DNA from 3 places in the Dermacoccus barathri genome. Region 1 is predicted to be linked to each of the others. Evidence: predicted binding sites of a transcription regulator. Region 1 holds the regulator's gene; each other region holds the start of a gene.
The links. Region 1 encodes HrcA, which represses chaperone genes, less so after heat shock. Its sites were predicted from a motif close to TTNGCACTCGNNNNNNNCGAGTGCNAA; they were not measured.

Region 2: groES (co-chaperone GroES) is a predicted target of HrcA. The motif match lies at 2,982-3,008, and genes of this name have one in related genera.
Region 3: groL (chaperonin GroEL) is a predicted target of HrcA. The motif match lies at 7,291-7,317, and genes of this name have one in related genera.

What each region holds. Positions count from the first base shown of each region.
Region 1 covers NZ_JADCTK010000002.1:439,956-449,819, forward strand. The annotation lists gene IM689_RS05115 (SDR family NAD(P)-dependent oxidoreductase) at 1-28, shown strand, start outside; gene IM689_RS05120 (hotdog fold domain-containing protein) at 63-536, shown strand; gene IM689_RS05125 (LysR family transcriptional regulator) at 549-1,448, opposite strand; gene IM689_RS05130 (YeiH family protein) at 1,535-2,566, shown strand; gene hemW (radical SAM family heme chaperone HemW) at 2,600-3,832, shown strand; gene IM689_RS05140 (DUF4870 domain-containing protein) at 3,906-4,364, opposite strand; gene IM689_RS05145 (DUF3097 domain-containing protein) at 4,486-5,367, opposite strand; gene IM689_RS14590 (response regulator transcription factor) at 5,445-5,747, opposite strand; gene hrcA (heat-inducible transcriptional repressor HrcA) at 5,932-6,957, shown strand; gene dnaJ (molecular chaperone DnaJ) at 7,002-8,135, shown strand; gene IM689_RS05165 (16S rRNA (uracil(1498)-N(3))-methyltransferase) at 8,137-8,883, shown strand; gene IM689_RS05170 (PhoH family protein) at 8,906-9,864, shown strand, end outside.
Region 2 covers NZ_JADCTK010000002.1:32,194-42,057, reverse strand. The annotation lists gene shbA (RNA polymerase sigma factor ShbA) at 1-31, opposite strand, end outside; gene IM689_RS03260 (RNA-binding S4 domain-containing protein) at 226-447, shown strand; gene groL (chaperonin GroEL) at 749-2,359, opposite strand; gene groES (co-chaperone GroES) at 2,504-2,797, opposite strand; gene IM689_RS03245 (class I SAM-dependent methyltransferase) at 3,085-4,362, shown strand; gene IM689_RS03240 (glycoside hydrolase family 3 protein) at 4,461-6,209, opposite strand; gene tsaD (tRNA (adenosine(37)-N6)-threonylcarbamoyltransferase complex transferase subunit TsaD) at 6,206-7,264, opposite strand; gene rimI (ribosomal protein S18-alanine N-acetyltransferase) at 7,261-7,758, opposite strand; gene tsaB (tRNA (adenosine(37)-N6)-threonylcarbamoyltransferase complex dimerization subunit type 1 TsaB) at 7,755-8,438, opposite strand; gene tsaE (tRNA (adenosine(37)-N6)-threonylcarbamoyltransferase complex ATPase subunit type 1 TsaE) at 8,516-9,001, opposite strand; gene alr (alanine racemase) at 8,998-9,864, opposite strand, start outside.
Region 3 covers NZ_JADCTK010000003.1:105,280-115,143, reverse strand. The annotation lists gene IM689_RS06210 (hypothetical protein) at 390-704, shown strand; gene IM689_RS06205 (phosphatase PAP2 family protein) at 820-1,752, shown strand; gene IM689_RS06200 (SDR family NAD(P)-dependent oxidoreductase) at 1,712-2,476, opposite strand; gene IM689_RS06195 (ABC transporter ATP-binding protein) at 2,537-3,607, opposite strand; gene modB (molybdate ABC transporter permease subunit) at 3,604-4,449, opposite strand; gene modA (molybdate ABC transporter substrate-binding protein) at 4,455-5,207, opposite strand; gene IM689_RS06180 (SGNH/GDSL hydrolase family protein) at 5,204-6,076, opposite strand; gene IM689_RS06175 (uracil-DNA glycosylase) at 6,073-6,747, opposite strand; gene IM689_RS06170 (DUF3263 domain-containing protein) at 6,950-7,228, shown strand; gene groL (chaperonin GroEL) at 7,473-9,110, shown strand; gene IM689_RS06160 (ABC transporter substrate-binding protein) at 9,509-9,864, shown strand, end outside.

The DNA of each region.
Region 1 (9,864 bases):
GGCCGACGGCGGCTTCAGCGTCCACTGAGCGCTCGCTATTACTCGCGGGTAATCTGGTGGGTATGAACCAGACTCTCGCGCTCTACACGAAGCTCACGAAGAAGAACGAGAAGCTCGGTCGCGCAGCCTTCTCGGCCGCCTTCGCGCTCAAGGCGCCTTACTTCCGCACGATTGCGCCCGTTGTGAAGACCATGGAGCCGCACCGCGGCGTCGTGGCCATCAAGAAGTGGTGGGGTGTGCAGAACCACATCGGCACCGTCCACGCCATCGCGATTGCCAACGGCATGGAGATGGCCATGGGTCTGCTCGCCGAGGCCACGGTGCCCAAGGGCATGCGCTGGATCCCCAAGGGCATCCAGCTCGACTACGTCGCCAAGACCCCCGGCGATGTCGAGTGCGTCGCCGAGACGAGCCCCGAGGACTGGGCCAAGGAGCCTCCCTTCACGGTGGACGTGCGCATGACGGGACGCCTGGTCAAGGACGGCACGGTCGCCGTCCAGGGCATCATCCCGATCTACGTCTCCGCCAAGAAGTAACGCCTGACGCCGCTACGAGGCCGCCGCGATCGCAAGAAGCGACGTGGCGGCCTCGTTCGTCATCCGGCGCGGACCTGCCCACACGGCGCGCAGCTTCCGGCGCAGGTCGACGTCGCGGACGGTGATCTCGACGAGGGTGCCCGCGGCCAGGGCATCACTGATCGCGAGTCGGCTGAGGACGGCCGGCCCGGTGCCGGCCGACACGGAGACCTTGACCGCGGCGTTGCTCGACAGCTCCAGCAGTGGCGGAGCGCAGGTGCGCGGGCGCATCGCGCGGTCGAGCGCCACGCGGGTTCCGGATCCCGGCTCGCGGGTGACGAGGGCCGTCGCGGCGAGTTCGTCCGCGTCAATACTGCGAGTTCGGGCCCAGGGGTGGTGTGCGGCGACGGCAAGGACGAGGTCGTCCGTGGCGACGACCGTCGAGTTGAGGCCGCGAGGGGCACCCGGGCCCTCGATGAACCCGAGATCGATCTCACCGGAGCGAGCGGCGCTGAGCACGTCGGTCGTGTTGCCGACGGCGACGGAGAGGCCCGGCGTGGCCTCACCGGAATGGGCTTCGTGCCAGCGCGCGATCCAGCCCGGCAGGAGGTGCTCGGCCACGGTCTGGCTGGCCATCACGGTGAGCGGTGCATCCACGCCGCTCACCAGGGCGGTGACGCCGGCGTCGAGATCGCGCGCGGCCTCCAGCACGCCGCGAGCCCACTCGACGACCATGAGGCCCTGCGTCGTCAGGGTGGCGCCGGTTGTGGCGCGGTGGAGAAGGGGCACGCCGACCGAGCGCTCGAGCCGCGCCATGCTGCGGCTGGCGTTGGGCTGCGCCGAGCCACAGGCACGTGCGCCGGCGCTGAGGGAGCCGTGGTCGGCCACGGCCACGAGCAGCTCCAGGGCTGCGAGATCCGGCCAGCTCTTCATCGGGCCAGCGTAACCGGCGTCCATATCCGCCGCATATACCAGCATGCTGAACATGGCACTACCGGCCAGGTCGTAGGCGTTCGAGGATGGGGAGCGTGACCCGACCCGAGCAACGCCGCGCAGAAACAGCGGCCCGAACTGCATCCCACCCAGTGGCCGGCGGTCTGGCCCTGGCGTTCGCAGCGGCGCTCGTCGGGTTCGTCGTGTCACGCATCAGCCCGCTGCTCAGCCCGGTGCTCGTGGCGATTCTGCTCGGCGTCGTCGCCGCCAACGCCGTGCGGCTCGACGCGTGGCGCCCTGGCCTCGACCTGGCCGGGAAGCGCGTTCTGCGCATCGGCATCGTGCTGCTCGGCCTCCAGCTCTCGCTCGGCGCCATCGCCTCGCTCGGCTTCGGTGTCATCGTCCTGGCCGTTGCTGTGGTGGCGCTCGGAGTGCCCTTCGGGCTGTGGTGCGGCAAGCGGCTCGGTATTGAGCCCACGCAGAGTCTGCTCACGGCGTGCGGGTTCTCGATCTGCGGCGCCGCAGCCGTCGCCGCAGCAGCAGGGGTGAGCGACGCCCGCGACGAGGAGGTCGCAACGTCGGTCGCGCTCGTCGTCGTCTTCGGCACGCTCATGATCCCGCTCGTCGCGCTGTCCGCCGCCTTGGGGCTCGACGATCACACCGCGGGCGTTTTCGCGGGTGCGAGCGTGCACGAGGTGGCCCAGGTCGTCGCTGCCGGGGGCCTCGTCGGGCAGGGGGCGCTCGCGGTGGCCGTCGTCGTGAAGCTCGCCCGCGTGCTCATGCTGGCGCCGTTGATCACCGTCATCGCCGTGCATCGACGTCGGACCATGGGCGGGGCAGAGTCCGGGTCGGCAACCCTCCCACCCCTCGTGCCGCTGTTCGTCGTCGGCTTCGTCGCAGCGGTCGTCGTGCGGAGCGTGGTGCCGATCCCGAGTTCCGTGTTGGACGGGGCGAAGGTGCTCCAGACGCTGCTGCTCGCCGCCGCGATGTTCGCTCTCGGCACGGGAGTGACGGCCAAGGCCATGCGTGCTGCCGGCGCGGCACCCTTCGCGCAGGCAGCGCTCTGCACCGTCTTCGTCGCCGCCCTCGGCCTGGGCGGGGCGTTGCTCGTCGGTTAGAGACGCTCCGCAGGCGGTGGGAGAATGCCACCCATGCCGCAGATGCCCGACGGAGAGCCCGCACCGAACGACGGAGCGCTGCCAGCCGACGCCCTCGCGAGCGTGCCGGGCAGCGCCTTCGCGATGTACCTGCACGTGCCGTTCTGCGTGACGCGCTGTGGGTACTGCGACTTCAACACCTACACGCTCACCGAACTCGGCGTCCCCGGCGCGAGCCTCGACACGTACGCGGGCGCTGTCGAACGTGAACTCGACCTCGCAGCGCGCGAGATGGGAAAGGCGCCCGGCGGCGTGCCGACAGTGCAGACCATCTTCGTCGGTGGAGGAACGCCGACGATGCTCGCAGCGACCGACCTCGTGCGGATGCTCGACGCGGCGCGCGAGCGGTTCGGCCTCGCCGACGACGCCGAGGTGACGACCGAGGCCAACCCCGACTCGGTCGACGAAACGTACCTGCGCGTGCTCGCCGAGGGCGGCTTCACGCGCATCTCCGTCGGGATGCAGTCGTCGGTGCCGCACGTTCTCGCGACGCTGGAGCGCACCCATGATCCGGCCAACGTCGAGCGCGCCGTCCGCGCCGCCAAGGCTGCCGGCCTGCAGGTGAGTCTCGACCTCATCTACGGCGCGCCGGGGGAGTCGCTCGACGACTGGCGGGCCTCGTTGGAGGCGGCGATCGCGCTCCATCCCGACCACATCAGCGCCTACGCGCTCGTCGTCGAGGAGGGCACGAAGATGGGCGCCCAGGTGCGCCGCGGCGAACTGCCGCTTCCCGATGACGACGACGAAGCAGACAAGTACGAACTGGCCGACGAACTCCTCGAGGCCGCGGGGTACCGCTGGTACGAGGTGTCGAACTGGGCGAAGGAACCGCGCTTCCAGTGCCGTCACAACCTGGCCTACTGGCGTGACGAACCGTGGTGGGGCGCGGGTCCCGGAGCCCACAGCCACGTCGGCGGGGTGCGCTGGTGGAACGTCAAACACCCGCGCGCCTACGCACAGCGGGTCGGTGAAGTAACCTCACCTGCGCTCGCGCGCGAGATCCTCGACGAGCGTCAGCGCTACGAGGAGAAGGTGCTCCTGCGCGTGCGTCTCGCTGAGGGGTTGCCGCTCGACCTGCTCGACGACGCGGGTCGTCGCGCGGTGGCGGGACTCGTCGCGGACGGTCTGCTCGAGGGAACGCCTGCGGTCCGTGACCGTCGGGCCGTGCTCACACTGCGCGGGCGGCTGCTCACAGACACCGTCGTCCGGCGGCTGCTCGACTACTGACCGCCGAACGTGAAGGGCCGGAACGTCACCCCAGAGATGTGACGTTCCGGCCCTTCGCGTTGTCGGCCCCGAGTCAGCTGAGCACGCGCAGCTGGAACGGGTAGCGGTAGGGGCGGCCGCTGCTCGCGTTGAGCGCGCCACGGATGTGGCACCACAGGGCAACCACCGTGATGACGAGCCACAGCGGGATCGCGACGACGATGCCGATGAACGTGATGGCGAACAGCCAGCCGACCCAGTAGAGCAACCACCAGGAGAGGTTGAAGTTGAACGCCCCGGCGGCGGCTTCACGCACGGCGGGTGACTTGTCCTTGTAGATGAACCACACGATGAGCGGGCCGAGCAGGCTGAGCGAACCGGCCGACACGACGGCCGCGACGAGTGCAGAAAGGTGGGCGACCACAGCGGCGCCCGTCTCGTCGGAGCTCAACTGGCGGGGCGTGACGCCCGCCTCGGTGGGCCGACCCTTGGGGTAGGCGTCGCCGTTGTGGCTCCACTGGGGGTCGGGGGTGGGGTAGGGCTGCTGGCTCATGGTGTCCTCACGACCTTGGATGCTTTGGTGAACATCGTTCCAACCTCAACGATGCCCTCCTCATTCCGTCGGCGCCATCCTGGGTGACCCTGGCTCGTCCCTGAGGCTGGGGCTCAGGGCGTCACTGCTGCTCGGGGTCGGTGACGAAGTCGATGAGTTCCTCGACTCGTCCGAGCAGTTCCGGTTGCAGGTCGGCGTAGGTGCGCACTGTGCCAAGGATCTGCTTCCAGCCCCGCGCGACGTCGGCCTGACTCTGGTGCGGCCACCCGAGCTCGGCGAGGATGCCGTGCTTCCACGACTGACCCTTGGGGATCGTCGGCCACTTGGACCACCCGAGGCGCTCGGGGCGCACCGACTGCCACACGTCGACGTAGGGGTGACCGACGATGAGCACGTGATCGCGGGCCTGCGGAAGTGCCTGGGCCTCGGCGACGATGCGGGCCTCCTTCGTGCCGGGCACGAGGTGGTCGACGAGGATGCCGAGACGGCGCCCCTTCTCGGGGCGGAAGTCGCGGATGACGGCGGCGAGGTCGTCGACGCCCTCGAGGTACTCGACGACGACGCCCTCGATGCGCAGGTCGTCACCCCAGACCTTCTCGACGAGTTCGGCGTCGTGACGGCCCTCGACGAAGATGCGCGAACCGAGGGCCACGCGCGCCTTGGCGTTCGGGACGGCGACCGAACCCGACGCCGTGCGTCCGGCCTGCACCTTGCGCTCGGCGAGTGCGGCAGCGTCTGCGGGACGCGGGGGAGTGAGGATGACGGGTTCACCGTCAACGAGGAAGCCACCCCCGAGGGCGAAGCCGCGGGTCTTGCCGAAGCGATCCTCGAGGAAGACGACGTGGGTTCCACCCGACTTCTCGACGCGAACGACGGCACCCACGTAACCGCTCTGGGCGTCCTCGACAACAACGTCGCGCTCGGCCGGCACCTCACGCGAGCGGCCGCGCTTGGGCGCGCGCCAGTCACCGGAGAGGACATCGGAGCCGTAGCGGTCGTTCATGGCAGTCAGGGTAGGCAAGCCCGACGCGGCACGGGCGGAGGCGCGCTGGGCGGGCGCAGAAGCGGCGCCGCCCACGGTCAGGACGAGCGGAGGAAGGTGAGCACCGCCGCCACTCGACGGTGCTCGTCGCCGTCGGTGTGCAGATCGAGCTTGGTGAAGATGCGTTGCACGTGCTTCTCCACGGCGCCCTCCGTGACGACGAGGCGCTTCGCGATGCCTCGGTTCGTCAGACCCTCGGCGATGAGCAGGTGGATCCACCAGCCTGCGAACAGGTAGACGCTGTCGCGCAGTGCACGGCGTGGGGACCACCGGAACTCGCGGTCCGTCGCCGAGCCGGCGGCGTTCGTGGGGACAGGGGCTGTGACGTCTGGAGTGCTCATCTCTTCGACGCTATGGAGAGGCACGGGGGCACAACCATCCTGCCTGCGGGCTTCTTGACGGTGGGGAAAACCCGACATTCCGGCCGGCCGCGGCCGCGACGCCCTGAGCGAACACGCCCGGAAAGATTTGGCACTCGATACCCGTGAGTGCCAACCTTGGAGGAGGTCAAGGAGGTGTGAAGGCATGAGCAACGAGCGCCGTCTCGAAGTGTTGCGCGCGATCGTGCAGGACTATGTCTCCACGTCCGAGCCGGTCGGCTCCAAGGCCCTCCTCGAACGTCACCAGCTCGGTGTCTCGGCGGCCACGATCCGCAACGACATGGCGGCTCTCGAGGACGAGGGCCTCATCGCCGCGCCGCACACCTCCGCCGGGCGTGTTCCGACCGATGCCGGCTACCGCGTCTTCGTCGACCGCCTCTCTCAGGTGCGTCCGCTCACGCCGAGCCAGCGCCGCGCCATCCAGGCCTTCCTCGCGGAGAGCATCGACCTCGACGACATCGTCGAGCGCACCGCGCGTCTGCTCGCTTCGCTCACCCAGCAGGCCGCCGTCATGCAGTACCCGTCGCTGCGGCGCTCGCGGGTGCGTCACATCGAGTGCCTCGCGATGACGCCGACCCGCGCCATGCTCGTCGTCATCCTCGACTCGGGCCGCATTGAACAGCGCAACGTCGAGTTCGCCCACCCCGTGGCCGAGAGTGACGACTTCGTCGCACGGCTGCGCGAGCGACTCAACGCCGAGACCGACGGCCTTCTTCTCGCGGAGGCGGCCCGCGGCCTGTCGTTGCTGCGCGAAGCGTTCGAGCCCGAGCGGCGCGCTGACGTCGACGCCGTCGTCGAGACGATCACCGCCGTGTTCGGCGAGGAACGTGAGGAGCGTGTCGTGCTCGCCGGTACGGCCAACCTCGCGCGCGCCGGAACAGACGGGCTGCACGTGCAGCCGGTGCTCGACGCACTCGAGGAGCACGTCGTCATCCTGCGCCTCATGAGCAACCTCGCCGAGGATGCCGAAGCCCACGACCAGGTGACGGTCCGCATCGGCGCGGAGAATCCCCACGAGGGCCTGCACTCGACGTCGCTCGTCACCACCTCCTACGGCCCCGACGCCGTGGCGGCCCTCGGCGTGCTCGGACCCACCCGCATGGACTACCCCCAGACGATGGCGAACGTGCGGGCCGTGGCCCGCTACGTCTCACAGCTCATCGAGAGCTGACGCCCGCACACATCCCTTTCCACCCGCTGACGACAAGGACGTTCGTGAACGACTACTACGCCGAACTCGGCCTCTCCCGCGATGCCTCGAGCGAGGAGATCAAGCGCGCCTACCGCAAGATGGCGCGCAAGCTCCACCCGGACGTCAACCCGTCCGACGAGGCGGCGGATCAGTTCAAGCGCGTCGGTCAGGCCTACGCGGTGCTCGGCGACCCCGAGAAGAAGGCCTCCTACGACCAGGGAGTCGACCCGTACGCGCCCGGCGGCGGTGCGGGTGCCGGCTTCGGCGGCGCCGGTTTCAGCTTCAGCGACATCATGGACGCGTTCTTCACCGGCGGCGCAGCGGGCGCCTCGGGTGGCCCGCGCAGCCGCGTACAACACGGCCAGGACGCCCTGCTGCCGCTCGACATCGAGCTGTCCGACGCCGTCTTCGGCGGCGAGGTCGACCTGACGTTCGACACCGCCGTCGTCTGCACGACGTGCCACGGCGACGGTTCGCGCCCCGGCACCGGCAAGCACACGTGTGACGTGTGTGGTGGGGCAGGCCAGACCCAGCAGGTGCAGCGCAGCTTCCTCGGCCAGGTGCTCACCTCGCGTCCGTGCACGGCGTGCGACGGCTACGGCGACATCATCGACAGCCCCTGCTTCGAGTGCGACGGCAACGGCCGAAAGCGCGACACCCGCACCATCAGCATCAAGGTGCCCGCGGGCGTCGACACCGGCACGCGCATCCAGCTGCGCGGCGAGGGCGAGGTCGGCCACGGCGGCGGCCCCGCCGGCGACCTCTACGTCGAGGTGCGCGTCGCGAAGCACCCTATGTTCCAGCGTCAGGGTGACGACCTGCACTGCTCGCTCGAACTGCCGATGTCGGCCGCCGCACTCGGCGCGTCCCTTCCGCTCGAGACGCTCGACGGCCCGCGCGACATCGACATCCAGGCCGGTACCCAGCCGGGCGACGTCGTCACGCTCAAGGGCCTCGGCGTCACGCGCCTGCGTACTGAGAGCCGCGGCGACCTGCTCGTGCACGCCAACGTGCGCACGCCGAGCAAGCTGACGAGCGAGCAGGCCGACCTGCTGCGTCAGTTCGCGGCGTCGCGCGGCGAGGAAACGCCTGCTCCCAAGTTCCAACCCGTCAACCAGGGCCTGCTCGGCAAGCTGCGTCAGGCCTGGAAGGGCTGACGTGACCGCACATCTGTACTTCGTCGCGCCGGGCACGCTGCGTGAGCAAATGCGGCCCGAGGAGCCGGTCGTGCTCGGCGGTGACGAGGGACGCCACGCGGTCACCGTGAAGCGCATGGCCGTGGGGGAGGAGATCCTCCTCGCCGACGGCGAAGGGCTCCTGGCCCACTGCGTCGTCGCGTCCACAGCCAAGTCGGAACTGACGGCGCTCGTGCAGACGGTGGAGCGCGAGGAGCGCCCGGCCGTCACGTTCACCCTCGTCCAGGCACTCGCCAAGGGCGACCGCGATCTCCAGGCGCTCGAAGCCGCCACCGAGCTCGGTGTCGACCGCGTCGTGCCCTGGAAGGCTGAGCGCTCGATCGTGCAGTGGAAGGGCGAGCGGGCCGCCAAGGCGCACCGTAAATGGGTGGCGCAGGCCGAGGCCGCCACGAAACAATCGCGTCAGGCCACGCCGCCCGTCGTTGACGAGCTCGCGGCGAAGCAGACCGTTGTCCGCCTCGTCGAGGAATCGGCCCTCACACTCGTCCTTCACGAGGACGCCGAGGTCGGACTGAGCGACGTGACGTTGCCCGACGCGGGCGACGTCGTGCTCGTCGTCGGCCCCGAGGGCGGCATCACGCCCGGCGAACTCGACGCGTTCGCCGCTGCGGGCGCCACGAGCGTCCGGATGGGACGCACGGTGCTGCGCTCGTCGTCGGCCGGCCCCGCGGCACTGGCCGCGCTCTTCGCGCGCTCGCGCTGGAGCTGACGCGCCCTAGACTGGAGGCACGATGACAGACGTTCCCGCCACCCAGGCCACCCCCGATTCGTCCAGCCAGACCCGTATCGTCGTCCCGCCGGACGTGTCGATGGTTCAGCTGCTCGGGCCCACCGACCAGCTCCTTCGCACGATCGAGCGCGCCTTCCCGCGCCTCTTCGTCTTCGCGCGGGGCAACGAGCTGACGATCGACGGCCCGGCCGAGGACGCGGCCATCGTCGAGACCCTCGTCGGTGAGTTGCTCACGATGATCGACGCGGGGCACGCGGTGAACCGCGACAACGTCGAGCGTTCCATCGCCATGCTGCGCAGCAAGAACGCGCAGCGCCCGGCCGACGTGCTCACGACGAACATCATCTCCAGCCGCGGCCGGACGATTCGTCCCAAGACGCTGGGCCAGAAGGAGTACGTCGACGCGATCGACAAGAACACGATCGTCTTTGGTATCGGCCCCGCCGGTACCGGCAAGACCTACCTCGCCATGGCCAAGGCCGTGGCGGCGCTTCAGAGCAAGCAGGTCAACCGCATCATCCTGACGCGCCCCGCCGTCGAGGCCGGCGAGCGGCTCGGCTTCCTGCCTGGCACGCTCAACGACAAGATCGACCCGTACCTGCGCCCGCTCTACGACGCGCTGCACGACATGATCGACCCCGACTCGATCCCCAAGCTCATGGCCGCCGGCACCATCGAGGTGGCGCCGCTCGCGTACATGCGTGGACGCACGCTCAACGACTCGTTCATCATCCTCGACGAGGCCCAGAACACGAGCAGCGAGCAGATGCGCATGTTCCTCACGCGTCTGGGCTTCGGTTCGAAGATCGTCGTCACCGGTGACGTGACGCAGGTCGACCTTCCGGGTGGCACGACGTCCGGCCTGCGCGTCATCGAGGACGTGCTCACGGGTGTGGGCGACGTGCACTTCGCGCACCTGAGCAGCGGCGACGTCGTGCGTCACCGCCTCGTGTCCGACAT
Region 2 (9,864 bases), 410 kb from region 1:
GGTCGCGCATCGGCGCTTCCTCGGATGACATCGGGGTCGACGGTAGGTTCGTTACACGCGCTCGGGCATGGGACACCTGGGGCCAGGAGGCCCCTCCCATGTATCCACCTTCGAGCGCCATGGCCTACTCCCGTCACGGATGTGCGCGGTTCACGGTCAGCGGTTGCGGCCCCCACGGTAACCACACCACGGGGTGCACGGCGAGTTCGGTGCGAGAATGTGGCCATGAGCTCACCCGTAGACGTTCCGATTCGCGACGACGCCATCAAGCTCGGTCAGCTGCTCAAGTTGGCCAACCTCGTGGAGGACGGCGCCGAGGCGCGCATTGTCATCATTGAGGGCCTCGTGACGGTCGACGGCGAGGTCGACACGCGCCGCAGCGCCCAGATTCCGGTCGGCGCCGTGGTGTGCCTCGAGGACGAGTGCGTGCGCGTGACCCGGCGCTGACAGCCGAACACAGGCGCCTCCGCATCGCCATGTAACCAGGGCCACTCGCAAAGCCGCGACCCTCTCCCCCAACGAAACCGGGCCACGCGCAAAGCCGCAACCCTTTCGCTCAACGCACCCACGTTGGAAGCAGACCGCGCAGAAAGACGCCCCTCCCGCGAGCTTGCTCGTGGGAGGGGCGTCTTTCAAGCCCCGAAGCGCTGTCGCACCGAGCGCGTGGCCGTCTTCTGCGAGCTTGCGAGCAGGAGACGGCCACGCGCCGGAAGACGGCGCGAGGGAGAACTTCGCGGCGCGAGGGAGATCAGTGGCTGTGGCCGTGACCTGCCGCGGGTGCCTCTTCGTCTTCCTTCTTCTCGACGACGAGGGTGTCGGTCGTGAGAACCATGGAGGCGATGGAGGCGGCGTTGGTCAGTGCGGAGCGCGTGACCTTGACCGGGTCGATGATGCCGGCTTCGACGAGGTCGATGTAGTCGCCGGTGGCGGCGTCGAGGCCCTGGCCGACGGGCAGTTCGCGCACCTTGGAGACGGCGACGTAGCCCTCGAGACCGGCGTTCTCGGCGATCCAGCGCAGCGGCTCGGCGATGGCCTTGCCGACGAGCGTGGCGCCGGTGGCCTCGTCACCTTCGAGCTGGAGGGAGTCGAGCGCGGAGGCGGCGTGGATGACGGCGGATCCACCACCGGCGACGATGCCTTCCTCGATGGCCGCGCGCGTGGCCGCGATGGCGTCCTCGATGCGGTGCTTCTTCTCCTTCATCTCGACCTCGGTGTGTGCACCGACGCCGATGACACAGACGCCGCCGGCGAGCTTCGCAAGACGCTCCTGGAGCTTCTCGCGGTCCCAGTCGGAGTCCGTGCGCTCGATCTCGGCCTTGAGCTCCTTGACGCGGCCCTCGACTGCGTCGCCCTGGCCGGCGCCGTCGATGATCGTCGTGGAGTCCTTCGTCACCTGGATGCGGCGGGCCTGGCCGAGGACGTCGAGGTCGGCGGCCTCGAGCTTGAGGCCGACCTCCTCGGCGATGACCTGGCCGCCGGTGAGGATTGCGATGTCCTGCAGCATGGCCTTGCGGCGGTCACCGAAGCCGGGGGCCTTGACGGCGACGACGTTGAACGTGCCGCGGATCTTGTTCACGACGAGCGTCGAGAGGGCTTCGCCCTCGATGTCCTCGGCGATGATGAGCAGCGGCTTGCCGGACTGGACGACCTTCTCGAGGACGGGCAGGAGGTCCTGCACGTTCGAGATCTTGCCCTGGTTGATGAGGATGTAGGCGTCCTCGAGGACGGCCTCCATGCGCTCGGGGTCGGTCACGAAGTACGGCGAGAGGTAGCCCTTGTCGAACTGCATGCCCTCGGTGTACTCGAGCTTCGTCTCGGCGGTGGAGGACTCCTCAACCGTGATGACGCCGTCCTTGCCGACCTTGTCGAACGCCTCACCGATGAGGCCACCGATGGTGGCGTCCTGGGCGGAGAGCGAAGCGACCTTGGCGTAGTCGTCCTTGCCGTCGACCGGGCGCGCGTTGGCGAGCAGCTGGTCGTTGATGGCGGTGACGGCCTTGTCGATACCGCGCTTCAGGCCGGCCGGGGCCGCGCCGGCGGCAACGTTGCGCAGGCCTTCCTTGACGAGGGCCTGGGCGAGAACCGTGGCGGTCGTCGTGCCGTCACCGGCGACGTCGTTCGTCTTGGTGGCGACCTCCTTGGCGAGCTGCGCGCCGAGGTTCTCGTACGGGTCTTCGAGCTCGACCTCACGGGCGATGGTGACACCATCGTTCGTGATGGTGGGGGCGCCCCAGGACTTGTCGATGACGACGTTGCGGCCCTTCGGGCCGAGGGTCACCTTGACGGCGTTGGCGAGCGCGTCGACACCGCGCTCGAGCGACTTGCGCGCGTCGTCGTTGAATTCGAGGGTCTTGGCCATGATTCAACCTCTCTGGTTGATGCCGCGCGAGGCGGCGTGGAACGGGAGCCTGCTGCGTGAGTTCACGTACGGCTGGAGGGAACGCAATGCCCCGGCGGGCCGACGTGGGCCACGGCCGGGGCATGCGCGCACGGAGTGGGATCGTCAGGCGACGACGGCGAGCACGTCGCGAGCGGAGAGGATGAGGAACTCCTCGCCACCGAACTTGACCTCGGTGCCGCCGTACTTCGAGTAGATGACCTTGTCGCCCACGGCGACGTCGACCGGAACGCGGTTGCCGTTGTCGTCCACGCGACCCGGGCCCACGGCGATGACCTCGCCCTCCTGGGGCTTCTCCTTGGCGGTGTCCGGGATGACGAGGCCGGACGCGGTGGTCTTCTCGGCCTCGACGGACTTGACGACGATGCGGTCTTCCAGCGGCTTGATGTTCACCGACACGGTGGCACCTTCCTTGTTGCGACGGTCCGCTCGCGCGGACGTGACGGATGCTTGTCCACCCCTGCCCACGCCACGTGGCGTGGCATGACAGCGCGCAGTGCCGCCTCGCCGTCGCGGGGGTCGAGGTGACGTGCTCGCTGGCACTTACCCAGGGGTGAGTGCTAACTCCGAATTTATTGCTCGGTTAGCACTCGGTCAAGCCGAGTGCCAGGTGGAGGGTCGGCGTTCGCTCACGGCGCACAGGCGGGGCGGGTCTTGGTTGGAAGTTCGCCTGAAAGAATGAGCCCATGGATGCCGCCGCCGCGCACGCTCTCATGTCCGACGAGGGTCGTGAACTGCTCGCATCGCTGCCGCCGTACGACGAGAAGAACGCCGTCGCGCTCACCTCCCGATTGCGGGATCGGGGCTACTCCCCCGAACTCGTCGCCGCCGCGCTGACGCAGAGCCGATTGCGGGCGAAGGCCGTCACGAAGTTCGGCGCGAATGCCGAGCGGATGTTCTTCACCCCGGACGCCCTCGAGCAGGCCACTCGCTCGCCGGTGGCGGCTCTGCACGCCCAGCGTCTGCGGTCGTCCGGCGCCTCACGCGTGGTCGACGGCGGGTGTGGCATCGGCGCGGACGCCGTCGGTTTTGCTCGCGCCGGCCTCGACGTCATTGCCGTGGAAGCCGACGCGACGACGGCCGAACTCGCTCGTCACAACCTGACGCCCTACCCCGCCTCACGCGTGGAGACGGGGTTGCTCGAAGACCTCGCACCCGAACTCCGCCGGGAAGCCCCGGACGCCGCGTGGTGGTTCGACCCTGCCCGGCGCATCCCGGGCGTTGCCGACATCCAGGGCCGAACCAAGCGAACCTTCTCCCTGGCCGCGCTCTCGCCCGACTGGGAACTCGTCCAGCAACTCGCCGCTGATGCCCCGGCTGCCGGCGCCAAACTCTCCCCCGGCCTCGCGCACGGCGACATCCCGCCCGACTGCGAGGCGGAGTTCGTCTCATACGCCGGCGACCTCGTCGAAGCGACGCTTTGGTGGGGCCAGGCCGTTCGCGACGAAGGCACGACGGCGACGATCGTGCGGCCGACCGACAAGCGCGCCGACGGTTCCGCCAACGCAGACAGCAGCGGCGACAGCGTCGAGCTTCGCCACGTCACGAGGCCCGACGCTGCCGACGCCTCGGGGGCCCTCGCGCGTCGCGCCGACCTCGGCGCCTTCTTCTACGAGGCCGACAAGGCGTTGACGCGTAGCGGTCTCGTCGGCGCGTTGCTCAACGCCGTCGACGGGCGCGAGTTCACGGCCGGGTACGGGTACGTCACCGCCGACGCGCTCACCGACATCGGTCTTCTCGGGCGCGCATACCGGGTGCTCGACGCCGTTCCGCTGCACGTCAAAACACTCCGCTCCTACCTGCGCACGCACGACGTCGGACGCCTCACGATCAAGAAGCGCGACGTCGACCTCGACGCCGACGCCCTGCGTCGCCAACTGAAGCTCAAGGGCTCCCGGGCCATGACAGTCGTGCTCGTCAACCTCGACGGCGAGCGTGCTGCCCTCGTCGTGGAGCCTGCCTGACCTGACGTGCCACAGGTCGCACCTGGACGACCGCCGCTGCCCCCGAACTGAACCCGCCCCCTGACTCAAGGGGCTGGAGCTTCAAACAGCGCGCGAAGTCACGAACAGGCCGAGTCGCCCACCTTGTTGTCACCGACGGCAACCGGCAGCGTGCCGCCCGCCTTGGCCTTGCCCGCAAGGATGTCCGCGAGCGCCGCAAACGTCGACGGCGTGTTGCCGTACGTCGCGAGACCGACGGCTCCGGCCGGTCGCGAGGCGAGGACGTACGGGGTGTCGAGCGCGACCTGAACGCCGGCCTTCGTCGAGGAACCGGCACCCGAACCACCAGCGGAATCGGCTTCCGAGCCGCCGTCGGCCGACGCCTTACCTGCGTTGTACGACCCACCGGCGATGAGCGAGACGCGTGTGCCGGACGAGCCGACCGTGATGCCGCGGGCCGTGAGGGCCTTCGTCAGTTCCGCGCGGTCGGAGGTCGATCCGCCGTCGAGGCGGACGCTCTTGCCGACGAGCGGCTTGTCGCATGAGCCACCGAGCTGGGTGATCGACTCTCGCGCGAACTGCTCGGCGTCCTTGCCGTGCGCGCCGACGACGTTGGTCGCCGGAGCCTTGACCTGCTGGTGGCGCGTCGTCGCGACGATACGGGCAGCCGATTCCACGAGCCGTTCGCGCGTCAGCTCACCCGAGGCCACGGCCTTCTCGATGGCGGCGACCGACGCGGTGGCGTTGGCCGGCATGAGCACGACGTCGGCGCCCGCCTTGAGCGCGGAAACGGCTGCGGCACCGCCCTTGTCGAACTTCTTCACGATGGCGCCCATGTTCATGCCGTCGGTGACGACGAGGCCCTTGAAACCGAGCTTGTCGCGCAGTTCGCCCGTGAGCACCTTGTGCGACAGGGTCGAGGGCACGTTCGGGTCGACGTCCTTGAGCACGATGTGCGCGGTCATGACGGCGGGTGCCCCCGCCTTCACGGCGTTGGCGAACGGCACCCAGTCGCGCTTGGTGAGCGCCGAGACCGGATGCGACTGCACCGCGTAGTCGACGTGGGTGTCCGTCGTCACCGAGCCGTGGCCCGGGAAGTGCTTGATGACCGGCACGAGACCGGCCTCCTGGAAGCCCTTGACCTGCCCGTTCACCGCGCGCGAGACGCGCTGCGGGTCCCCGCCCGGCGAGCGGACGGCGATCGTCGGATCCTGCGGGCCGACCGTGACGTCCGCGTCGGGGGCGAACACCATCGTCACGCCGAGGGCTCGCAACTCCTGGCCCTGGCCCTTGGAGATCTTCGCGGCGAGTTCGGCGTCATCCGCGGCACCGTACGCCATACCGCCGGGCAGCTGCGTGACGGGCGCCTTGATGCGCGCGACGGGGCCACCCTCCTGGTCGATGCCGATGACGGCGGGCCACGAGCGTCCCGTGTCTTTCATCGCCTGCTGCGCGGCGGAGGTGATGGCAGGCAGGCCCGCCGTGACATCCTGCGGCACGTTGTCGCCCATGATGATGACGCCGCCGAGGCCGTCCTTGCGGATCGCCGCGGCAGCCGCCTCGCTCTGCGAACCCGGGTAGTACCCGACGATGACCTGCCCCGCGAGTTGCTTCGTCGTGAGCTTCCCGACGTCCTTCTTCGCCTGGGCGAGTTCGGCCTCCGTCGGCAGTCCGGCGTCGGCGCTCGTCCGGTTTTGGCCCTGGGAGGAGCTGCCGGACCCGCTCTTCGAGGAGCTCGAAGCGCCGGTCGAGGGCTTGTCTCCGTCGGGCGAGCCACCGCTGCAGCCGGCGAGAGCGAGCGCGCCGGTGGCGGCGAGCGCCGTCAAGCGCACCCGAAGCGTGGTCGTGGCAGACATCGTGGTCGTCATCCCATCACCTGTCCGATCAGCATCGAGGAGTCAGCGGGCACATCGAGCGCGGACGGTTCGATGCCCTTCGCGACGAGGTGTGCCCCGAGCGTGGCCACCATGGCGCCGTTGTCGGTGCACAGGCTGAGTTTCGGCACGCGGATGGCGATGCCGGCCTTGCCGCAGCGTTCTTCGAGCAGCGCACGCAGGCGGGAGTTGGCCGAGACGCCGCCGCCGACCATGAGGTTGTTGCACTCGTAGTCGCGGCAGGCCATGACGGCCTTCTTCGTGATGATGTCGACGACGGCTTCCTGGAAGGACGCGGCGACGTCGGCGATGGGCACCGGTTCACCGGCGGCTTCGCGGGTGGCGACCCAGCGCGTCACGGACGTCTTGAGGCCGGAGAAGCTGTAGTCGTAACGGTGCTTCTCGAGGTCCTTCTTCGTCGAGAGCCCGCGTGGGAACGCGATGGCCTTCGGGTCTCCGCCCTGGGCCGCCTTGTCGATGTTCGGGCCGCCCGGGTAGGGCAGGCCGAGCACGCGGGCGACCTTGTCGAACGCTTCGCCGCACGCGTCGTCGATCGTGTTGCCGAGGCTGCGCACGTCGGTGGCGATGTCCGGCACGTAGAGCAGGTTCGTGTGCCCGCCGGAGACGAGCAGACCCATGGTCGGCTCGGGCAGCGGGCCGTGGTCGAGGATGTCCACGGCCACGTGCGCGGCGAGGTGGTTGACGCCGTACAGCGGCTTGTCGAGGGCCACGGAGAGGGCCTTCGCGGCGGCGACACCGACCATGAGCGCGCCTGCGAGGCCGGGCCCGACGGTGACGGCGATGGCGTCGACGTCGGTGAGCTTCACTCCGGCGGTGTCGCACGCGCGACGCAGTGAGGGCAGCATCGCCTCAAGGTGGGCGCGGCTCGCGATCTCGGGCACGACGCCGCCGAAGCGGACGTGCAGATCCATGCTGCTCGCCACCTCGTTGGCGAGCAGGGTGGTGCCGCGCACGATGCCGATGCCCGTCTCGTCGCACGAGCTCTCGATGCCGAGAACCAGCGGCTCCCGAGTCGTGGTGATGCTCATGAGGTCTCCAGGAGTTTGCGCATGATGACGGCGTCGACGTCACCGGGTTGGTAGTAGCGGCGGCGCAGAGTGAGGCGCTCGAAGCCGGATCGTTCGTAGAGGCCGAGGGCGGGCTCGTTGTCGGCGCGCACCTCGAGCAGGAGAGCCTCGGCGCCGGCCGCCGCCGCGGCGTCGACAAGGTGGGTGAGCAAGCGTTTTCCGACGCCTGTGCCGCGGGCCGCATGGGTGACGGCGATCGTCATGACGTCGGCCGCGCTGCCGCCCGCGTCGAGGCCGGCGTAGCCCATCACGGTCTCGTTCGCGTCCTCGTTACCTGCGACGGCGACGACGTACTGGCGACGCGGGCGCTCGGCGAACTCGGCCCACCACGTCGGTTCGCTCCACGCGTCGTGATCGAAGAGTTCGGCGTCGAGACGCGCGAGGGTCTCGATGTCCCGCCAGGTCGCGTCGCGCAGGCGGACGCTCGCCGGGGCGTCGGTGGTCGTGGCGTTCACTTGCCGAGGACCCGGGCGTTGGGCGCGGTCGCGGCGGGTACGGCGTCCGGGCGACGTAGGTAGAGCGGCTCGGTGGTCAGTAGGCGCTCCCCCGCCATGACGCGTTCGATGGCGAGCGCGGCGATGTCGGCGGCGTCGACGTCGAGGAGCTCCTCGTAGCCGCCGGTGGCGTCGCGCAGGTGGTCGCTGTACAGCTGGGCTCCGCGACCGATCGCGGGGATGTCTCCGACGTGCTCGGCGACGACGGCAGCCTTGTCGACGGCCGGTTCACCCGGCGCGATGCGCTCGGCGTCGAGGTCGTAGCGGGCCCAGTAGACCTCCTTGCGGCGCGCGTCCGTGGCGACGAGCAGCGGGCCCGTCATGCCGGAACGCCGGGCGCCGTACGCGAGGGCGTCGAGGGAGCACAGACCGCCGACCGGAAGGTCGAGGGCGTACGCGAACGTCATGGCCGTCATGATGCCGACGCGCAGACCGGTGAACGGGCCGGGGCCGACACCGACGGCGACGCGGGAGAGGTCGGCAGGCGTCACACCGGCGTCGCGCATCATGGCGTCGATGGCCGGAGCGAGGATCTCGGTGTGCCGACGCGCGTCGATCGTCGAGGTGCGCGCCACGACCTTTTCGGCGTCGTGGAGCGCGGCCGTGACGGCCGAGGTGGAGGTGTCGATCGCGAGAAGCACCGACCCAGCTTATCGAGGCCCGGCAACTGCGCCGATCACGCGCGGCTCAACGGCGGTGCCGTGCGGCCTTGCGTGCGTCAGTCGAGTCCCAGTTCGGAGGCGAGGTCGATGTCTGCCCAGCGTTCGCCGGCCGTCTCGATCGTCGCGGTGCGGTCGTCGAGGCCCGTCAACGTGAGGTGAAGGCGATCGTCGGAGAGCGCCTCGGCCATGCCGGCGCCCCATTCGATGACGGTGACGGCGTCGTCGAGCGAGGTGTCGAGGTCGAGGTCGTCGAGTTCGCCGAAGCCGCCGAGGCGGTAGGCGTCGACGTGGACGAGTGCCGGGCCGTCACCGAGCGAGGGGTGTTCGCGGGCGATGACGAACGTCGGGCTCGTGACGTCACCGCGCACACCGAGCGCTTCGCCGAGAGCGCGCGTGGTCGTCGTCTTCCCGGCCCCGAGGTCGCCCGTCATGACGATGACGTCTCCGCGGCGCACGATACGGGCGAGTGCCCGTCCGAGGTCGGCGGTGGCTTCGGCGTCGGGCAAGTAGCGGGTGCCGCGCAGGCGTAGGTCGTCGCTCATCGGGTGAGTTCCTCGCTCAGGTCACCGCAGTAGATGCGTGGCAGGCGGGTGCTCATGCGCGTGACGATCTCGTAGCTGATGGTGTCGGCGGCGTCGGCCCATTCCTGCGCGGTGGGCCCGGGTGTCCCGTCGGCTGCACGTCCGAAGAGAACGGCTTCGTCGCCGGGTTGGACTGCGGCGTCACCCATGTCGACGACGAACTGGTCCATGCACACGCGGCCGGCGATGTGGCCGATCGTGCCGTTCACCATGACCGGAGCCTTGTTCGACGCGTGGCGCGGCACGCCGTCGGCGTACCCCGCGGGAATGTCGGCAAGGGTCGTTTCCGCATCTGTGACGTAGGTGTGGCCGTAACTAACGCCCTGGCCTGCGGGGACGCGTTTCGTCACGGCGACGTGGGCCGTCACCGACATTGCGGGGTCAAGACCGAGATCCTGGGGCGCGGCGAGGTCCGGCGCGGGCGAGAGGCCGTAGAGCGCGAGGCCGACGCGCACGAGGTCGAAGCGCGACTCGGGCACGAAAATCGCGCCGGCGGAGTTCGCCATGTGCCGCACCTCAAGGTGAAATCCGGCGTCGTCACAGTCCTTTTCGGCGGCGCGGAAGCGGTCGATCTGGGCGGCGACCTCGGGGTGGCGCGGTTCGTCGGAGCGGACGAAGTGGGTGAACAGACCGACCACCTCGACGAGGCCCCTCCCCCGCGCCTCGCGGGCGGCGGCCACGAGCTCGGGCCACTGGTCGCCGTACGCGCCGTTGCGGGCCATGCCGGTATCGACCTTGAGGTGGACGCGGGCCGCGCGCCCGGCGGCCTCGGCGGCTATCGCGACGTCGCGCACCATGGCTGCCGACGAGACCCCGAGGTCGAT
Region 3 (9,864 bases), on a different contig from region 1:
CCCGACACTGCGTGATGGACTCCTTCCACCCTTGACCCGGCCACTCCGGCAGGCTCCTCTGCTCCGCTACAGGGTCGGCGGCTAGATCCGGCCAGCCACCCCTCACGCCTCCTCTGTGGTCCCGAGAAGGGCCGATCCAGCCCGAGACGGCCCGCGCATGCACGCGAATACCGTTGGAAAAACAGGGATTCCGAGTCCCAGCAGTACCCAGCCGAGGAGCCCCGCAGGGAAACAGGTGGTTGTGGGTTCGAGTCCCATCTCCAGCTCGCGGAATCCGCCTCGCGTGGCTCTTTGTGTGTCCATTTCTTCGGCGGCTCCTTGGGTGGGGGGGCTGCCCCGGGCGCGGGGGTGTCGAGGTGCGGCTCAGGGTCGTTTTCTACGATGACGACATGAACCTCAAGCCTGCAGCAGACGTCCAGACCGCACCCCTCGCAGCGCTCGGCCTCGTCGGGGGGTACCTCACGGCCCGCGAGACCCAGATCCGCCCGCTCGGCGGGGTCGTCCTCGCGCTTGCCGGTGGGTACGCCGCGCGCACCTGGGTTGCCAAGGCCGGCGCTGCGCAGGCTGCCGCCCTGGGTGCCGTCTACCTCGGGGGCTTCGGTGCCTCGCACCCGCTTGCGAAGAAGGTCGGAGCGTGGCCGGCCGTGCTCGGCGTCGCCGCAGCCTCCGCGGCCGCGTCGTACGCCCTCGCCGACCGCCGCTGATCTCCGCACACGCCCGAGCCGCCCGCGGCGCACCGATCGAGCGATGCGGGCGGCTCGTCGTGCCTACGCCCGATAAACTCGGGCGATCTGTCACCCGGCACGAGGAGGTGCCCCCGTGAGCGCGGAGCGTCCGTCGTCCAAGGCACCTGCCCCGTGCGCCGAGCGCCTCGACGCTGCGGGCGACGACCTGCTCGGCGAGGACGCCGCCGCCCCACCGCGCTGGGTGCGCAACCTCGCGAAGCCCGTCGGTGGGCGTCCTGCGCTGCTGCTCGAGCTGTTCATCTTCTGGATGTTCTTCCAGTACTTCAGCTACGCGCAGGAGCACATCCGCGGAGGCCCGATCGAGTCCGTGCGCCACGCGCACGAACTGTTCGATCTGGAGAAGGCGCTCCACATCGACGTCGAACTGTGGCTCAACGAGGGCCTCGCCGCAGTGCCGCCGCTCGCCATCGCGGCTGGCTACTACTACGGCATGGTGCTCGCCACCGTGCCCATCACGTTGGCGCTCGTGTGGTGGTTCAACCCCCGGGGTTTCCGGCGACTGCGGCGCCTGCTCATCGCGACGACGCTGCCGAGCCTGCTCGTCTTCTGGCTCCTGCCGATGGCGCCCCCGCGCTTCGCCGTGGCAGGCATCGTCGACATCAACGCCGTCTACAACATCCTCGGGGGAGCGCTCGCGCGCGATCCGTCACGCTCGGCGAACCTCTACGCGGCCATGCCCAGCCTGCACTGTGCGTGGTCGACGTGGGTGGCCTACGCGCTGTGGAGCACGTGGCGTCACACCCGTCCGACGTGGGCGTGCCTCGCGTGGCTGTTCCCGGCCATGACCTACTGGAACGTCATGGCCACGGGCAACCACTTCGTGCTCGACATCGTCGGCGGCGTCGCGCTGTTCCTCATCGCCCTCGTCATCGTCCGGGTGGTCAAGGGCGCCGAGGAGCGCATCTGGCAGCACGAATCGGACGGCCCCGCCAGTTCGCGCGCGACAGTCGCCGCCTCCGACTTCCTTACTTCGGGGGCATCCGCAGAGCCCCGTCGAGGCGGATGACCTCGCCGTTGAGCAGTCCGTTATCGACGATGTGGGCCACGAGCGAGGCGTACTCGTCCGGGCGACCCAGACGCGACGGGTGCGGCACGGCCTGACCGAGCACCTCACGTGCAGCCTCTGGGAGTCCGGCGAGCATCGGCGTCTCCATCGTGCCGGGAGCGATCGTCATGACGCGCACGCCGAGATCGGCGAGGTCGCGCGCTGCCGGCAGCGTGAGGCCGACGACGCCGCCCTTGCTCGAGGCGTAGGCGGCCTGGCCGATCTGCCCGTCGTAGGCGGCCGCGCTGGCCGTCATGACGACGACGCCGCGGTCGCCGTCGACCGGCTCGTTCGTCGCCATCGCCTCCGCGCAGAGGCGAAGCACGTTGAACGTGCCGACGAGGTTGATGTCGATGACCGTCTTGTACTGCTCGAGTGCGTGCACACCCTTGCGGCCCAGGATGCGGCCCGGCGTGGCCACGCCGGCGCAGGACACGGTGATGCGGAGTTCCCCGAGCTCCGTGGCTGCGGTGACAGCGGCCTGTACCTGGGCCTCGTCGCGTACGTCGGCGGCGACGAAGCGGGCGCGCTCGCCCAATTCTGCGGCGAGTGCTTCGCCCTTCGACGAGGGCAGGTCGACGATGACGACGCCCGCTCCGGCGTCGTGCAGGCGGCGGGCGGTGGCCTCCCCGAGGCCCGAGCCGCCACCGGTGACGAGGGCGACGGTGTTCTGCGTGATGTTCATGCCTCGAACCCTATCGACTGGCGAAGCGGCTTTGTGGGCTGCGTCACGCCCGCCCGAACCTCAGTGGTAGAGGGTCACCTCGGTGGCCTTCACCGTGGCGTGGACGGGTACTCCGGGTGCGAGTGAGAGGTCGGCGACGGCGTCGAGCGTCACGTCCGCGACGAGGTCCGCGTCCCCCGTGAGGTGCACGCGCGCCGAGGTGCCGGTGTGCTCGATCTGCGCGACGCGCACCGCCCACGTGTTGCGCGGGGAACCCTCGGGACGGCTCGGCCACAGAGACACGGAGCTCGGCGCGAATGCGGCGAGGTGCTCAAGAACGCCTGCCGGGGGGTGCTCGCCCCCGGCGGCCGTGATGCGTGCACCGTCAGCGGTGACGAGCGTCGCGCCGTCGACGACGTGCCCACGCCACAGGTTGAGCCCCACGAGGCGCGCAGCGAACGGGCTGCGCGGACGGCGTACGACCTCGCTCGGCGTGCCGCCGTCGCTGAGGTGACCGCCGTCGAGGAAGACGAGGCGATCGGCGAGGGTGAGCGCTTCGACGGCGTCGTGCGTGACGAGAAGGGTCACGACATCCTGTTGGTCGCGCAGACGCTCGCCGAGGAGCGCCCGTAGGTCGTCGCGGCCCCGTGCGTCGATGGCGGACAGCGGTTCGTCGAGCAGGAGGACGCTCGGGTCGAGCGCCAGAGCACGCGCGAGCGCGACTCGCTGGGCTTGGCCGGAGGAGAGTACGTCCGGACGTCGCCCGGCGAGGTCAGCGGCAAGGCCGACGCGGCTGAGTTCTTCACGCGCTCTTGCTCGCGCAGCCTCTTTCGAGGCCCCGCGGGCCCGCAGCCCGAACGCGACGTTGTCGAGGGCGCTGAGGTGGGGGAACAGGTCACCGCGAGCCGTCATCATCCCGACGCGGCGGGCGCGTGGCGGCAGGTGCCGTGCGCCGTCGTCCCAACGCTCGCCGCCGACGTGGAGGGCGCCCTCGGCGAGGGGCGTGAGTCCGGCGAGCACCTCGAGCAGCGTCGTCTTGCCGCTGCCGTTCGGCCCGAGAACGCCGATGACCTCACCGGGTGCGGCGTCGAGCGCAGCGTGGAGGACGAAGTTGCCGCGACGGGTGGTGCCGGCAAGCGAGAGGCCGGTCATCGGCGCTCACCTCCCGCGCCCACCCAGTGACCCCGCAGCAGGGCGAGCAGGACAACGCAGAGGGCGAGCATGAGCGCCGCGAGCGCCGTCGCGGCGTCCTGGCTGATGTCGAGGGCTTGGTAGACGGCGAGCGGCCCCGTCTGAGTGCGCCCGGGGTAACTGCCCGCAAACGTGATCGTGGCCCCGAACTCGCCGAACGCGCGTGCCCACGCGAGCGTCAGTCCGGCGAGGAGGCCGGGCAGCGTCATCGGCACGAGGACGTGGCGCAGCGTGAACCAGCGGGAGGCGCCGAGCACTTCGGCGGTGCGGCTCCAGCGCGCGTCGAGGCCGCGGAACGCGCCCTCGGCGGCGAGGACGAAGAACGGCATCGCGACGAACGTTTCCGCCATGACGACGCGGACCCACGAATAGGGCACCGGCTCGCCCGTCACAGCCGTCACGGCGCGTCCGAGCAGCCCCGAGCGCCCCCACGCGTCGAGCAAGGCAACGCCCGCGACCACCGGCGGCAAGACGAGGGGCACGGTGACGACGGCCCGCGTCCAGGCGGCGGCGCGGCCACGCAGGCGGGAGAGCCACCAGGCGAGCGGAGTGCCGAAGAAGGCAGCGAGCAGCGCCGACGTCACGGTGGTGCGCAGCGAAAGCCACAAAGCCTCGCGGGCACCGGCAGTCGTGAGGTCGTCGAGGAGGCTGCCCCAGCGCACCTGCGCGAGCAGCGCGACGAGGGGCAGAACGATGAAGAGCAGAGCGACGACGGCGAGTGTCACGAGCACGACCCCGCCGCGGTCACCCGTGCCTGCGCTCCTGCGTGCAGGCGGGGGAGCGCTTGCAGTCTCGTCGCTCATCGTCGTCAGCCGGGCAGGCCGAAGCCGTTGCCCTGCAGGACTCGTCGCCCTTCGTCGCCACGCACGAACTGCGCGAATCCCTTCGCGTCGGCAGTGTCGCTCCACGCCGTGATCGGCAGTGTCGTCGTGGCGTTCGAGGCCGTCGGTACCTCGACGCCGCTCACCTTCGAGCCTGCGCTCGAGGCGTCGGTGGCGTACACGAGCGCCGCCTCCGCGTCACCGGCGACGACCTTGGCGAGCGTCGCCTTGACGTCCTTCTCGTAGCTGACGACGTGTGGCGCGACCCTCGCCTTGGTGAGGGCCTTGTGGGCAGCGCGACCGCACGGCACCTCCTTGGCGCACAGGACGGTGTCGACCTTCGCGAGGTCGGCGAGACCCGTGACGTGGGCGGGGTTCCCGCGGGGCGTGACGATCTCGAGACGGTTCGTGGCGAACGGCGTCCACGTCTTGCCCTCGGCCACGTCCTTCGGCAGCTTCTTCGGTGCCTCGGTGTCGGCGAGAGCCACCACGTCGGCCGGGGCGTCGTGGGAGAGCTGGGTGACGATCGTCGAACTGGCCGCGAAGCTCACCTCGACGTGGGTGCCGGGGTGGACCTTCTCGTAGGCGCGCGCCAACGTCGTGAACGACTCCGTGAGCGACGCGGCGGCAAGCACCGTGACGGTCTTGTCGTCGCCCTCTGACGCGCCGCAGCCGCCGGCACCCATGGCCAGCGCTGCTGCAACCGGCACACTCATGAGGCGCCATGCCCGTGCCGTCATGCCTCGTCGTCGACCATCAACGAGCGGGCCGTCAGAAGATCCACGGGCGTGAGTTCGGGACGCTTCGGGAGGCGACCGTCACCGGAACTCGTGCCCTTGATACGACGTTCCACCCACGGAGCGAAGTACTGGCGCGCCCACTCGGCGTCCTCGGCGACGCGCTGGCGCACCGGCTTCGGAGCCTGCGCCGGCAGGTGGGCGAGCCACTCGCCGGTCGTCGGAAGCCCGAGCGTCCATGCCGCCTGCTGCGCGACGCGCTTGTGGCCTTCGGCGGAAAGGTGCAGACGGTCGACGGACCACATGCGCGGATCGCGCAAGGGGGTCATCGACCACAGATCGAGCACGTAGCAGTCGTGCCGCTGCGCGATACCCCACAGGTTCGCAAGGTGCCACGTGATGCGCGGGCGCAGGCGCGTCATGATCTTCGACGCGGCGGGGTTGACGAGCGTCGCCAGCAGGACGTCGGAGCCCGCCTCCTTGAGGCGGACGACGGCGTCCTCGATGCCGGCCGCGAGATCGTCGAGGTTGACCGACGGGCGCATGATGTCGTTGCCGCCGCCCACCATGCTTACGAGGTCGGGCTTCATCGCGAGGGCCGCGTCGAGCTGGGGGCCGATGACGTCCGCGAGTAGTCTGCCGCGCACCGCGAGGTTGGCGTACTCGAGCTTCGCGCCCCGCTCCTCCTGCTGCATCGCGATGTCGACGGCGAGGCGATCAGCCCACCCGAGGTAGGCGTCGTCTTCGCGGGGGTCGTGGTCGCTCATGCCCTCGGTGAAGGAGTCACCGATGGCGACGTACCGGTGCCAGAGCAGACCGTGGTGCGTCTGTTCGGATGCCTGAGCCCCGGGCGCGGGGAGGTCGTTCGTCATGCAATACGCCAATCGATCGTGTGGGTTCCGAGCTGCTCCAACAGCTCGTTCGTGCGGCTGAAGGGCTTGCTTCCGAAGAAGCCGCTGCGCGCGGAAAGCGGTGAGGGATGCGCGGATTCGACGGTCGGGGTGTCGCCGAGGTGCGGGGCGAGTGAGCGGGCGTCGCGACCCCAGAGGATGGCGACGAGGGGCTGCTTGCGCTCGACGAGCGCCGTGATGGCCTGCGCCGTGACGTTCTCCCAGCCGTGACCGCGGTGGCTTGCGGGCTTGCCGGGCTGAACGGTGAGGCAGCGGTTGAGCAGGAGCACGCCCTGGTCGGTCCACGCGCTCAGGTCACCGTGTTCGGGCGGCTCGATGCCGAGGTCGTCCTTGAGTTCTGCGTTGATGTTCTGCAGGCTGCGCGGGATCGGGCGGACGTGCGCATCGACGGCGAAGCTGAGCCCGATCGGGTGCCCCGGCGTCGGGTACGGGTCCTGGCCGACGATGAGGACGCGCACGTCCTCGAACGGCTGGGTGAACGCTCGCAGGACGTTCTCGCCCGCCGGCAGGTACCCGCGCCCGGCGGCCACTTCGTCGCGCAGGAACTGCCCGGCAGTGGCGATGTGGTCGGCGACCGGCGCGAGGGGTTCCACCCAGCTGGGATGTACGAGTTCGTCATACGACTGCGGCATGCCGCCAAATCTATCGCGAGTCGATTCACCGCGCGGCGTGCTCCGAACGGGCCAGAGCTCGAGCGTCTTGCACGTGGATGGTCGGTTTGGGTGAAGATGCGCGCGACGTCGGCGTCATCTTCAGCCAAACCCGCCATCCACGCGCCTTTGTCCAAGGCCCTCGTGTTCGGGCGGGCAGGAGGCGACGATCTACCCTGGTCGCATGCCCGTCATCGAGACCCCTGCAGGTGCCCGCGTCCCCGGTGACGACGAGGCGCCCGGGCTGAGTGAACGAGACCGCGCCATGCTCGCCTTCGAGCGCGAGTGGTGGAAGCTGCCCGGCGCTAAGGAAGCCGCCATCAAGGAGCGCTTCGGCATGAGCGCGACGCAGTACTACCAGCAACTCAACGCCCTCGCCGACACGGCCGAGGCGCTCGCGGCCGACCCTCTACTCGTCAAGCGCATCCAGCGCCGTCGCGCCTCACGCCGTCGCACGAGCTGAGCGCCCACCCCGACGTGCGTCTGCCGCTGTGAGCGAACACGGCGGTCGCAGCCCCGTCGCCGTTTGCACTCGCAGGGGGCGAGTGCTAATCATGGCCTTAGCACTCTGAACATGAGAGTGACAAAGACCTGACTGCATGAGTGAGGGTTCGGGGCTCGCGCGACATGACCGCGCGAACGATCGGGCTCGTCCGTCGCGGGCGCTGGTGCGGTCACTACGTACGTCACGTGGAGGAGCCACGCACATGGCCAAGACCATTGCTTTCGACGAGGAGGCCCGTCGCGGCCTCGAGCGCGGCATGAACACCCTTGCCGACGCGGTGAAGGTGACGCTCGGCCCCAAGGGCCGCAACGTCGTCCTCGAGAAGAAGTGGGGCGCACCCACGATCACCAACGACGGTGTCTCCATCGCCAAGGAGATCGAGCTCGACGACCCGTACGAGAAGATCGGCGCGGAGCTCGTCAAGGAGGTCGCCAAGAAGACCGACGACGTCGCCGGTGACGGCACGACGACGGCCACCGTCCTCGCGCAGGCCATGGTGAAGGAGGGCCTGCGCAACGTTGCGGCCGGCGCCAACCCGATGGCGCTCAAGCGCGGCATCCAGCAGGCCGTCGACGCCGTGAGCAAGCAGCTGCTCGACCACGCCAAGGAGATCGAGACGAAGGAGCAGATCGCTGCTACCGCGTCCATCTCCGCCGCTGACCCGCAGATCGGTGAGCTCATCGCCGAGGCCATGGACAAGGTCGGCAAGGAAGGCGTCATCACCGTCGAGGAGTCGAACACGTTCGGCCTCGACCTCGAGCTCACCGAGGGTATGCGCTTCGACAAGGGCTACATCTCGGGTTACTTCGTCACCGACACCGAGCGTATGGAGGCCGTCCTCGACGACCCGTACATCCTCGTCGTCAACTCGAAGATCTCGAACATCAAGGACCTGCTGCCGGTTCTCGAGAAGGTCATGCAGTCGGGCAAGCCCCTCATGATCATCGCCGAGGACGTCGAGGGCGAGGCCCTGTCGACGCTCGTGGTCAACAAGATCCGCGGCACGTTCAAGGCCGTTGCCGTCAAGGCTCCGGGCTTCGGTGACCGCCGCAAGGCCATGCTCGGCGACATCGCCATCCTCACGGGCGGCCAGGTCATCTCCGAGGAGGTCGGCCTCAAGCTCGAGACCACCGAGCTCGACATGCTCGGCCGCGCCCGCAAGGTCGTCGTCACGAAGGACGAGACGACGATCGTCGAGGGCGCCGGCGACGACGAGCAGATCAAGGGCCGTGTTGCTCAGATCCGCGCCGAGATCGAGAACTCCGACTCCGACTACGACCGCGAGAAGCTCCAGGAGCGCCTCGCGAAGCTGGCCGGTGGCGTCGCCGTCATCAAGGCCGGTGCCGCGACGGAGGTTGAGCTCAAGGAGCGCAAGCACCGCATCGAGGACGCCGTTCGCAACGCGAAGGCCGCCGTCGAGGAGGGCATTGTCGCCGGTGGTGGCGTCGCGCTCATCCAGGCCACGAAGGACGCCGAGTCGGCCTTCGCCGGTCTTGAGGGTGACGAGGCCACGGGTGCGAACATCGTGCGCGTCGCCGCTGAGGCTCCGCTCAAGCAGATCTCGCTCAACGCGGGTCTCGAGCCGGGCGTCATCGTCGAGAAGGTGCGCGGTCTGACGCCGGGCCATGGTCTCAACGCCGCCACGGGCGAGTACGTCGACATGATCTCCTCGGGCATCATCGACCCCGCCAAGGTGACGCGTTCGGCTCTGGAGAACGCTGCGTCCATCGCGGCGCTGTTCCTCACGACCGAGGCCGTCATCGCCGACAAGCCCGAGAAGAACGCCGGCGGCGACGCCGCCGGTGCGGGTATGGACGGCATGGGTGGCATGGGCTTCTGACGAAGCGCGCATGCGTAGGTTGAGGGTCGTCCGAGCGAATGCGAGGGCGGCCCTCGGCCGTAGCGGAGTGCGAGGAAGAAGCCCAGATAGACATGGGCTTCTGACCCTGGGAGGCGAAGGTTGGGGGCTCGGCGAGCGAAGCGAGCCCAGCCCCCGGCCGTAGCCGAGCGGGTGTCAGAAGCCCAAATAGACATGGCTTCTGATTCCGGCAAGCCCACCCCTCGCGTGAAGCGGGCGATCACCTTCGGGTGGTCGCCCGCTTCGCTGTGCGCGTCGACCGGCGTGGTGGCGGCACAGTGACGCGTGCCTCACGGCCTATGTGCGACGTCGTCGCACCAGGGCGTTAGGGTAGGCCTGGGCCTCGGCGCTGGGGATTCTGGATCACAAGGAGTACGCACATGGTTCGCACGGCGAACAGGACGACCATCGCTGCGGCAGCGGCCGCGCTCGGAGTGGCTCTGGCGGGGTGCTCGGCGCCCGGGGGCTCCGACGGTGACAAGGCGTCGTCGACGAACCAGATCACGCTGGCAGATGCCGAGCCGGTCGGTCAGTACTACCCGGTAGCCGGTTACGGCGCGACGGGCGTTTCACCTGTGTTCGAGGGTCTCCTGCGTCCGTCGGCGCCGAACGACAAGGAGCTTCCCGACCTCGCGCCCGCGCTGGCCGAGTCGAAGCCGAAGGTGAGCGACGGCGGCAAGACGTGGACGGTGCGCCTCAAGAAGGGCGTGACGTTCCACGACGGCAGCGCCTTCGA